Regions from separate parts of the Streptomyces sp. S063 genome, predicted to be linked through region 1. Evidence: riboswitches for the same ligand, from Rfam matches in the RefSeq annotation. Region 1 holds a riboswitch; the other holds the start of a gene.
What was found. Region 1 has a riboswitch for cyclic di-AMP ahead of CCZ36_RS15680 (M23 family metallopeptidase). Riboswitches for the same ligand answer to the same signal wherever they lie in the genome.
Positions count from the first base shown of each region.

Region 2: linked by a shared signal. The riboswitch ahead of CCZ36_RS27445 (M23 family metallopeptidase) and the one ahead of CCZ36_RS15680 (M23 family metallopeptidase) in region 1 are both predicted to bind cyclic di-AMP.

Region 1 is NZ_CP021707.1:3,445,654-3,451,139, reverse strand. It holds gene CCZ36_RS15700 (MBL fold metallo-hydrolase) at 1-328, opposite strand, end outside; tRNA gene CCZ36_RS15695 (tRNA-Met) at 613-686, shown strand; gene CCZ36_RS15690 (MerR family transcriptional regulator) at 815-1,561, shown strand; gene CCZ36_RS15685 (PP2C family protein-serine/threonine phosphatase) at 1,704-2,927, shown strand; cyclic di-AMP (ydaO/yuaA leader) riboswitch at 3,168-3,320, shown strand; gene CCZ36_RS15680 (M23 family metallopeptidase) at 3,332-4,363, shown strand; gene CCZ36_RS15675 (aldo/keto reductase) at 4,528-5,475, shown strand; gene CCZ36_RS15670 (PrsW family intramembrane metalloprotease) at 5,456-5,486, opposite strand, start outside.
Region 2 is NZ_CP021707.1:5,954,218-5,959,703, forward strand. It holds gene CCZ36_RS27430 (DNA gyrase/topoisomerase IV subunit A) at 1-456, opposite strand, end outside; gene CCZ36_RS27435 (M16 family metallopeptidase) at 749-2,131, shown strand; gene CCZ36_RS27440 (M16 family metallopeptidase) at 2,158-3,528, shown strand; cyclic di-AMP (ydaO/yuaA leader) riboswitch at 3,772-3,938, shown strand; gene CCZ36_RS27445 (M23 family metallopeptidase) at 3,953-4,768, shown strand; gene CCZ36_RS27450 (GntR family transcriptional regulator) at 4,949-5,486, shown strand, end outside.

The DNA of each region.
Region 1 (5,486 bases):
CGACGGCGCTGAGGGTCAGTCCTGCCGCGGAGTCGACGTCCACCGTGTCGCCGTCGGAGACCGGGGTCCGGGCGAAGGACACGTTCGCCCCCGCCGGCACCAGGTAGGCGGCGCCCGTGATCCGGGCGAGCTCCAGCCCGCCGGTGACGTAGTCGTTGTGTATGTGGGTCTCCACCACGTGGGAGACGCGCACCCCGCGCCGCGCGGCCGCGGCCAGCACCTGATCGATGTCCCGGGGCGGGTCGACCGCCACCGCCGCGGTCTCGCCGCCGGCGAGGTAGCTGCGGTTGCCCAGGCCCTCCAGTTCGATCACGTCAACGAAGAACACCGCGATACTCCTTCCGTGCAGAAATTACCCCCGGGGTATGTCATGGACTCTAACACTATTACCCCCGGGGGTATATTTCGGGAAGAGGTGGCCGGGGAAAGCCGACGGCGCGGGGGTCGCCCTCGCGCGCGGCCCGGTCGATGGCCGGCCCGCCCGGATACGGCAGCCCGAAGACGCGGACGACGACCTGGCCGGGGTGCACCGAGCAGGGGCATCCCGAGCAGGGGCGCCCCGAGCGATTGGTCAACGGCACTCCCGGAATGCCGTACAGTTGTGTTCATCGACGCGGGGTGGAGCAGCTCGGTAGCTCGCTGGGCTCATAACCCAGAGGTCGCAGGTTCAAATCCTGTCCCCGCTACTGAAGATCCGGGCCCGGCACGCAGACAGCGTGCCGGGCCCGAGTCGTTTCCCGGGTCCGAGTCGTTCTCCGGGTCCGGCCGAGGACGCCTTGACCTTGACGCAACGTAAAGATCTAGCGTTTCCGGCATGGAGTGGTCCATTCAGGAAATCGCCCGCCAGGCCGGCACCACGAGCCGCACGCTCCGGCACTACGGGGACCTCGGTCTCCTCGCGCCGAGCCGGATCGGAAGCAACGGCTACCGCTACTACGACCAGGACGCCCTCGTCCGGCTGCAGCGCATCCTGCTGCTGCGGGAGCTCGGGCTGTCGCTGCCCGCCATCAAGGACGTACTGGAGGGGCAGCGGGACACGGCGGTGGCGCTGCGGGCACATCTGCGCCTGCTCGAACAGGAGCAGGCGCGCATCGGACGGCAGATCGCCTCGGTGCGGACCACGCTCCACAAGACCCAGGAGGGGATGGAACTCATGGCCGCTGAGGTGTTCGACGGATTCGACCACACCGCCCACGAGCAGGAGGTCACCGAGCGCTGGGGCCGGGACGCGTACGAGGAGGGTGACCGCTGGTGGCGTTCGCTCGGGGAGGGGGAGAAGAAGGCGTTCCAGGACGAGCACGAGGCCATCGCCCGCGACTGGGGCCGGGCCAGGGAGGCCGGGCTCGCCGCCGACGGGCCCGAGGCGCAGGAGCTCGCGCGGCGGCACTGCGCCTGGCTGTCCTCGGCCAAGGAGCCCAGCCGTTCGTACGTGATCGGGCTCGGGGAGATGTATGTCGCCGACCCTCGCTTCGGAAGGAACTACGATCGCCACGGGGACGGCACCGCCGCCTTCGTACGTGACGCACTGACGGTCTACGCGCGGCACCGGCTCTCCGACTGACCACGGCGGGCCGGGCCGCCACCGCGATTTCCCCCTATTCGGCCGATGCCCGGTCGCCGCTCGGCGCGGCTCCGGGAAGCCTGGACGGGGCGCGGTACCGTCCGCAGCCGTGGGTGGACCGGGCAGGAGTGCACAGGTGGGGATGGCCGAGGGACGGCGCAGCGGAGCGGCGGGGGGTGTGGACGCCGTGGGCCGTGCGGTGTTCGGATCCCGGGAGGGGGAGCTGACGTCCGGCGGACGGGGCACCGGACGGTTCGTCCGGCTGCTGCCCGCCCTGCTGATCATCGGCGGGCTGGTGTTCGACGCGCTGTCCCCGCCCAACTTCAGCGCCGTCCCCCTCTTCGTCGCGGCACCTCTGATCGCCGCCCCCTTCTTCTCGCGGTCCCGGACCGTCCGCACGGGGATCGCCGCGGTCGTCTCCGTCACCGTCATGCGGATCTCCGACGGGACGTCCACCCAGGTCGTCCCCGTGATCGAGATGGTCACCGTGCTCACCGCCGCCGCGCTGGCCCTCGTCATCAACGGCGTCGTGCGGCGCGGCAACGAGCAGCTGGCCTCGGCCCGGGTCATCGCGGAGACGGCCATGCGGGCCGTGCTGCCGACACCGGCCGAGCGGATCGGCGGGCTCCAGGTGGCCGCGCGGTACGAGGCGGCCCAGGCGGACGAGTTCGTGGGCGGCGACCTGTACGCCGTCGCGGACACCCCGTACGGCGTACGGGCCGTGGTCGGCGACGTCCGCGGCAAGGGACTGGACGCGGTCGAGGCGGTGGCGGTGATCATCGGGGCGTTCCGGGAGGCCGCCGAGCAGGAGCGGTCTCTGGAGGGCGTGGCCCAGCGGCTGGAGCGGGCGCTGGCCCGCGAGGAGACGCGGCGGTACGGGCTCGACGCCATGGAGGGCTTCATCACCGCCGTACTGGCCGAGATCCCGCCCGGGGCGGCCACGGTCCGCCTGGTCAACCGCGGTCACCCCGAGCCGATCCTGCTCCACGCGGACGGGGCCCTGGAGGTGCTGGCGCCCTCCGTGCCCGCCCTGCCGCTGGGGATGGACCTCGGGGTGTGGCCGGACCGCGCCGACGAGTGGGCGATGCCTCCGGGGGCGACGCTCCTCGCCTTCACGGACGGTCTGTCCGAGGCCCGGGACGCGAACGGGGTCTTCTACGATCCGGCGGCCCGGCTGCGCGGCCGGATCTTCCCGGGGCCGGAGGAGCTGCTGTCGGCGCTGACCGACGACGTACGGCTGCACACCGGCGGGCGGGCCACGGACGACATGGCGCTGATCGCGGTCGGCCGGCCGGCGGAGGGGCAGCCCGTGCGCCGGACGACGGTGAAGATCGTGGGGCGGCGCGACGAGGACGCGGCCCGCTGAGACGGCCGGGGTGACACGGTACGTAATCGAAGCGCACCGCTCCGCATAACATTTGATACACCGTCAGAAAAAGGCATGTGGCTGAGTCACGGTCAGGCCGTCCGATTCCACCCGCTTATGACCCGTACCTCCCGCCCCTGTTCGTTAATGATCAACAGGAACAGCTTGGAATCGGGCCCGGGTGTCTATTAACGTTCGATAACGCAGCGCGGTCGTCACAGTCGTCGTCAGGGACGGCGCCGCGCGCGAGCGCCGAATTCCGCAAGGAAACCGGGGAACCACCTCCATGGGGTGAATCGGACGCCTGCGTCTCGTGAGAGGCGGAGGGGCCCGTAGGAGACCTTCCTGCTCCGAACCCGTCAGCTAACCCGGTAGGCGAGAAGGAAGGAAAGGAGTGCGCCCACGTGGCGTCCAACAAGCCTGCCCCTGAGGTCCCGTCACCCTTCAGCCCCGACAGCTACGGTGGCGCCGAACGGTCCGTGGGGGAGTGGAATCCCACCGAGGACTCCATCCGGCCCGTACGCGGCAGGCACCGCGTGGCCAAGCAGCGTGGTCTGGCCCGTAGCTCCACCGTCCTCGGGGTCGGCGTCATAGCGGCCGTCGGAGCGGGTGGCATGGCCACCGCTCAGGACAAGGCACCCGTCTCCATCTCTCTTCCCGATTCCATCGCGGACAACCTCCCCGACGCCAAGTCCCTTCCCGGCGTCGGGTCCTTCATGTCCGACGACGCGGAGGCCGTCCCGGTCGCCGCGGCCGCGCCGCTCACCACCGCCGGGCTCACCAGCGCCGAGGCCGAGCAGGGCACCGACGCCGGCGAGGCACTGCGCGCCCGGATCCTCCAGCAGGCCGAGCAGCAGCAGGCCAGCGCCGACGCCGAGGCCAAGGCGGCTGCCGAGAAGGCCGCGGCCGAGAAGGCGGCGGCGGAGGCCAAGAAGCAGCAGGACGAGGCCGAGGCCGAAGCCGCCGCGAAGAAGAAGGCCGAAGAGGAAGCGGCGAAGAAGAAGGCGGAGGAGGAGCGTCTCGCCAAGCTCGCCGCCAGCTTCTCGCTGCCGACCTCCTCGTACACGATCACCTCGACCTACGGTCAGTCCGGTGCGCTCTGGTCCTCGGGCCAGCACACCGGTCTCGACTTCGCCGGGTCGGCCGGCGCGCCGCTCAAGGCCGTGCACAGCGGCACGATCACGTCGGCCGGCTGGTCCGGTTCGTACGGTTACCGCACGGTGCTCCAGCTCGATGACGGCACGGAGATCTGGTACGCCCACCAGTCCTCGATCGAGGTCTCGGTCGGCCAGAAGGTCACCACCGGCCAGACCATCGGCCGCATGGGCGACAGCGGCAACGTGACCGGCGTCCACCTCCACCTGGAGGTCCGCACCGCCGGCGGCTCGGCGATGGACCCGATGGCCTGGCTGAACAGCAAGGGCCTCTCGGTCTGAGCCCCCGGGCCGCCCTTGCCCGGCGGCCCGCCCCCGAAACCCCGGCAGCCCTGACGCACACCCCCCGACGTCAGGGCTGCCGGTCTGTCCGGGGAAGGGACGGGCATGCCCGGATGGAGCACGGTGAGGAATACCGGCCCCCGCCCGGCCCGTTGAACCCTCACATGACTTCCGCGCGCACCCCCCTCGGCACCTCCGGCCTCCAGGTCTTCCCCCTCGCCCTCGGCGGCAACGTCTTCGGCTGGACGGCGGACGAGGACCAGTCCTTCGCCGTCCTTGACGCGTACGTCGAGGCCGGCGGCAACTTCATCGACACCGCCGACGCGTACTCCGCCTGGGCCGACGGCAACCGGGGCGGCGAGTCGGAGACCGTCATCGGCAAGTGGCTCGCCTCCCGTGGCAACCGGTCCGACATCGTCGTCGCCACCAAGGCCGGCGCCCACCCCGACTTCCGGGGCCTGTCCGCCGGCACCATCAAGGGCGCGGCCGAGGCGTCGCTGCGCCGGCTGGGCACCGACCACATCGACCTCTACTACACACACTTCGACGACGAGACCGTTCCGGTCGAGGAGATCATCACCGCCCTCGACCAGTTGGTGAAGGACGGCAAGGTGCGCCACATCGCCGCCTCCAACATCAGCCCCGAGCGCCTCGCCGCCTCCCTCGCCTTCTCCGAGCGAGAAGGCCTCGCCCGGTACGTCGCGCTTCAGCCGCACTACAACCTGGTCTCCCGCTCCACCTACGAGGGCGCCCTCCAGGACACCGCGGCCGCCGCGGGCCTCGCGGCCGTCCCGTACTACGCGCTCGCCTCCGGATTCCTCACCGGCAAGTACCGCCCCGGTACGACGGTGGAGAGCGCGCGCTCCGCGAAGGCGGGCGGACATCTGGAGTCGGAGCAGGGCCGCAAGGTGCTGGCCGCCCTCGACCAGGTGGCCGGGGAACGGAACGCCGAGATCGCGACCGTGGCCCTCGCCTGGCTCGCCGCCCGGCCGACCGTCGCCGCCCCGATCGCCTCCGCCCGCACGGTCGAACAGCTCCCCGCCCTCGTCGCGGTCGCCGGCCTGCGGCTGACGGACCGGGAGATCGCGCTGCTCACCGAGGCGTCGGCCTGACGGAGCCGGGG
Region 2 (5,486 bases), 2.5 Mb from region 1:
GTCCTCGTCGATCGCCTCGGTCATCAACGACGTGGCGTCGGCCATCCGGCACTCGGTGTACCGCATGGCGGCCGGCGGGTCGTCGTTGCCGAGGGAGCCGAAGTTGCCGTGGCCGTCGACCAGGGGGAGACGCATCGAGAACGGCTGCGCCATGCGCACCAGTGCGTCGTAGATCGAGGCGTCGCCGTGCGGGTGCAGCTTGCCCATGACCTCGCCGACGACGCGGGCGCACTTCACATAGCCGCGGTCGGGGCGCAGTCCCATCTCGTTCATCTGGGACACGATGCGGCGGTGCACCGGCTTCATGCCGTCGCGGGCGTCGGGCAGGGCCCTGGAGTAGATCACCGAGTACGCGTACTCGAGGAAGGAGCCCTGCATTTCGTCGACGACGTCGATGTCGAGGATCTTCTCCTCGAAGTCGTCCGGAGGCGGGGTCTTCGTGCTACGGCGGGCCATCGCGGCTGCGACTCCTTCACGGATTCTGTTCGGGCGACCTGAGCTTGTTCGGGACAACACGAGCTGCTGACGCGGTCCATTGTGGACCGCCCCACTGACAACGCCGACCTCGACCCGTCCGAAGGCCTCTCCGAGGGACGGTCCGAAGCCGCCCGGGCGGTACACCGCCGACGGCGTCCGCGACACCATCGACGGAAACATCCGCCGAACGGGAACTTCGCCAGGTGCTGGTGCGCTTGCTTAGAGTGGCAGGTCTGGCAGGAAGTCCAGTATCGCGATCGAAGGGACGTACATGCCCATGGGTCACACGGCCACAGCACAGGCCGGCTCCGGCGGCTTGACAGCGACCGAGCACCGCCTGGCCAACGGCCTGCGTGTGGTGCTCTCCGAGGACCATCTGACCCCGGTCGCCGCGGTCTGCCTCTGGTACGACGTCGGCTCGCGCCACGAGGTCAAGGGACGCACCGGCCTGGCTCACCTCTTCGAGCACCTGATGTTCCAGGGCTCGGGCCAGGTCAAGGGGAACGGTCACTTCGAGCTCGTCCAGGGGGCCGGCGGTTCGCTCAACGGAACGACCAGCTTCGAGCGGACCAACTATTTCGAGACCATGCCCACCCACCAGGTGGAACTCGCCCTGTGGCTCGAGGCCGACCGGATGGGCTCCCTCCTCGCCGCGCTCGACGAGGAGTCCATGGAGAACCAGCGCGACGTCGTCAAGAACGAGCGCCGCCAGCGTTACGACAACGTGCCCTACGGCACCGCGTTCGAGAAGCTGACCGCCCTCTCCTACCCCGAGGGCCACCCCTACCACCACACCCCGATCGGCTCCATGGCCGACCTGGACGCGGCCACGCTGGAGGACGCCCGCGCGTTCTTCCGTACGTACTACGCGCCCAACAACGCGGTGCTCTCGGTGGTCGGCGACATCGACCCCGAGCAGACCCTCGCCTGGATCGAGAAGTACTTCGGTTCCATCCCCTCCCACGACGGCAAGCAGCCGCCGCGCGACGGGACGCTGCCCGAGATCATCGGCGAGCAGCTGCGCGAAGTGGTCCACGAGGAGGTTCCGGCGCGCGCCCTGATGGCCGCCTACCGCCTCCCGCACGACGGCACCCGGGCCTGCGACGCCGCGGACCTCGCGCTGACCGTGCTGGGCGGCGGCGAGTCCTCCCGGCTGCACAACCGCCTGGTCCGCCGCGACCGTACGGCCGTGGCGGCGGGCTTCGGCCTGCTGCGGCTCGCCGGGGCGCCCTCGCTGGGCTGGCTGGACGTGAAGACGTCCGGCGGTGTCGAGGTGGAGACGATCGAGGCCGCCGTCGACGAGGAGCTGGCCCGGTTCGCCGCCGAGGGGCCCACCCCGGAGGAAATGGAGCGGGCCCAGGCGCAGTTGGAGCGCGAGTGGCTCGACCGGCTCGGCACGGTCGCCGGCCGCGCCGACGAACTGTGCCGTTACGCCGTCCTGTTCGGCGACCCGCAGCTCGCCCTGACCGCGGTGAGCCGCGTCCTGGACGTCACCGCCGAGGAGGTGCGCGCGGCGGCCGAGGCGGCCCTGCGCCCCGACAACCGGGCGGTGCTCGTCTACGAGCCCATCGAGCCGGCCGACGAGGCCGCCGAGGGCGAAGAGGGCGAGGACGGCACCGAGGGGACCGACGCGCACGAGGGGGCGGCCAAGTGAGCGACGCCGCCGTGACTGGAGTAACCATGGAGTTCCACCCGCAGCCCACGCCCGGCACGGCCCGCCCCTGGGCCTTCCCGGCGCCCGAGCGCGGCGCCCTGCCCAACGGGCTGACCGTGCTGCGCTGCCACCGCCCCGGCCAGCAGGTCGTCGCCGTGGAGATCTTCCTGGACGCGCCGCTGGAGGCCGAGCCCGAGGGCCTGGACGGCGTGGCCACGATCATGTCGCGGGCGCTCTCCGAGGGCACCGACAAGCGCAGCGCCGAGGAGTTCGCCGCCGAGCTGGAGCGCTGCGGCGCCACACTCGACGCGCACGCCGACCACCCCGGTGTCCGGGTCTCCCTGGAGGTCCCGGCCTCCCGCCTGGCCAAGGCGCTCGGACTGGTCGCCGAGGCGCTGCGGGCCCCCGCCTTCGCCGAGAGCGAGATCGAGCGCCTGGTGGGCAACCGCCTCGACGAGATCCCGCACGAGCACGCCAACCCGTCCCGGCGCGCCGCCAAGCAGCTCTCCAAGGAGCTGTTCCCGGCCACCGCCCGGATGTCCCGCCCCCGCCTCGGCACCGAGGAGACGGTCCGGCGGATCGACGCGGCCGCCGTGCGCGCCTTCTTCGACGCCCACATCCGCCCGTCCACCGCGACCGCCGTGATCGTCGGCGACCTCACCGGCATCGACCTGGACGCGCTGCTGGCGGAGACCCTCGGCGACTGGTCGGGCAACACCGCCCAGGCCCGCCCGGTGCCGCCCATCACCGCGGACGACACCGGCCGCGTGGTCATCGTGGACCGGCCCGGCGCGGTCCAGACCCAGCTGCTGATCGGCCGCATCGGAGCCGACCGGCACGAGCGCGTATGGCCCGCGCAGGTGCTCGGCACGTACTGCCTGGGAGGCACCCTCACCTCCCGGCTGGACCGGGTGCTGCGTGAGGAGAAGGGCTACACCTACGGCGTACGCGCCTTCGCCCAGGTGCTGCGCTCCTCCGGCCCGGACTCGGGCGGCGCGGCGATGCTCGCGATCAGCGGCTCGGTGGACACCGAGTCCACCGGACCTGCCCTGGACGACCTCTGGAAGGTCCTGCGGACGCTGGCGGCCGAAGGACTGACCGACGCCGAGCGCGAGACGGCCGTGCAGAACCTGGTGGGCGTCGCCCCGCTGAAGTTCGAGACCGCCGCCTCCGTCGCGAGCACGCTGGCCGACCAGGTCGAGCAGCACCTCCCCGACGACTACCAGGCCCACCTCTACGCCAGGCTCGCCGAGACGGGCACCGTGGAGGCGACCGCCGCCGTGGTCAACGCCTTCCCGGTCGACCGGCTGGTCACGGTCCTCGTGGGGGACGCCGCCCGGATCGCGGAGCCGGTGAAGGCCCTCGGTATCGGAGAGGTGACCGTCGTCACCGGCTGACACCGCCGCGGCGCGCGGCCGACCGCTGAGCGGTCACCGGCGTGAACCGGACCCCGACGGAAGAGATTTCGTCGGGGTCCTTCGTTTTTGACGCATTGGTCGGTTTCACCCCCTTTGGGGGAGTGGTTGCCTGTCTGCCCTGTGGGATACGCGACAAATCCCCGTGTCCGTTTGGTGATGGGAAGTCGCCCCGCCTAGCGTCGGCCCGGCTGTCCGTCACCTGTATGCCGCAGCCGCGGCGCCGGACAGCCATCGCCGAGTCCCCGTCAGGCGCGAGCCTGGGGAGCCGGGGACCCACGCAGTCCCTGGGGTGAATCGGAGACCCGAGCCGCGAACCGGCGCGGGGACCCGTAGGAGACCTTCCTGCTCCGAACCCGTCAGCTAACCCGGTAGGCGAGAAGGAAGGAAAGGAACCAGCCCCTCCATGGCGTTCACCCGTGCCACCGGGAAGCACCGTGCCCCGAGCCGCCTCACCCGCCGGAGCGCCCAGGCCGCCGGCATCGCGACCCTGGCCACCACCGGAGTCCTCGGCTCGCTGTCCTCCCCGGCCCTCGCCGCCGACACCGAGGCCGCCAAGGTCGCCGACACCGGCCTCACCCAGGCCCTCTCCCTCGACGCCACCCTCGCCGAGCGGATCGACGCGCAGGCCCACGCCCAGCAGCGGCAGGCCGACGCGATCGCCAAGGCGAAGGCGAAAGCCGCCGCCGAGGCCCGGGAGAAGGCCGCCAAGGCCAAGGCGAAGGCCGAGGCCGAGCGCAAGGCCGAGGCCCGCGCCAAGGAGATCCGCGAGGAGAAGGCCCGTGCCGCCCGCGCCGCCGAGCGCGCCCGGCTGAACGCCTTCCACCTCCCGGTCGCCGGCTCCCACGTCACCACCGGCTACAACGCCGGCGGCTCCCTCTGGTCCTCCGGCAGCCACTCCGGCGTGGACTTCCGGGCCGCCTCCGGCAGTTCCGTCGTCGCGGTCGGCGCCGGCACGGTCGTCGAGGCCGGCTGGGGCGGCGCGTACGGCAACAACATCGTGCTCCGGATGGCCGACGGCACCTACACCCAGTACGGCCACCTCTCCTCGATCGGCGTCTCCGTCGGCCAGAGCGTCTCCTCCGGCCAGCAGATCGGCCTCTCCGGCTCCACCGGCAACTCCACCGGCCCGCACCTGCACTTCGAGGCCCGCACCACCCCCGACTACGGCTCCGACATGGACCCCGTCGCCTACCTGCGCTCCCACGGTCTGAACGTCTGACCCCACTCCGCGCGACCCACCGCCCGAAGGCCCCGGCAGCCGCCGGGGCCTTCGGCAATTCCCGCGTGAAGATATCCCTGGATTCCGACCCGCCATCGGAAATTCCGGCGGATTGTCATAGAGTCACGGAACAGACGTCGGGCGGCCGCGTTTCGCGGGGATCAAGGCGGAGGTTCGGATATGCGCATTCCCGCGCATTCGGTATGCACGGCAATCCGTGACGACATCGTCTCCGGTGTCTACGAGCGCGGCAGCCGCCTCACCGAGGAGTTGCTGGCACGCCGCTACGGGGTCTCCCGCGTCCCGGTCCGCGAGGCCCTGCGCACGCTGGAGTCCGAGGGGTTCGTGGTCACTCGCAGGCACGCCGGCGCCTGTGTCGCCGAGCCCACCGTGCAGGAGGCGGCCGACCTCCTGGAGGTGCGGATGCTCCTGGAGCCGCTGGGCGCGGCCCGTGCCGCCCAGCGCCGCACCGAGGCCCATCTGAAGGTGCTCCGCGGTCTGGTCAGGCTGGGCCAGGAGCGGGCCCGCCGGGGCGAGGGCGAGGATCTGCGCTCGCTGGGCGGCTGGTTCCACGAGACCCTGGCCCAGGCCTCCGGAAGCCCCGGGCTGATCGCGCTGCTCACCCAGCTCCGCCACAAGATCGCCTGGATGTACGCGGTCGAGCAGCGGGCCCGCCCGGTCGACTCCTGGGCCGAGCGCGGCGCGATCGTGGACGCGG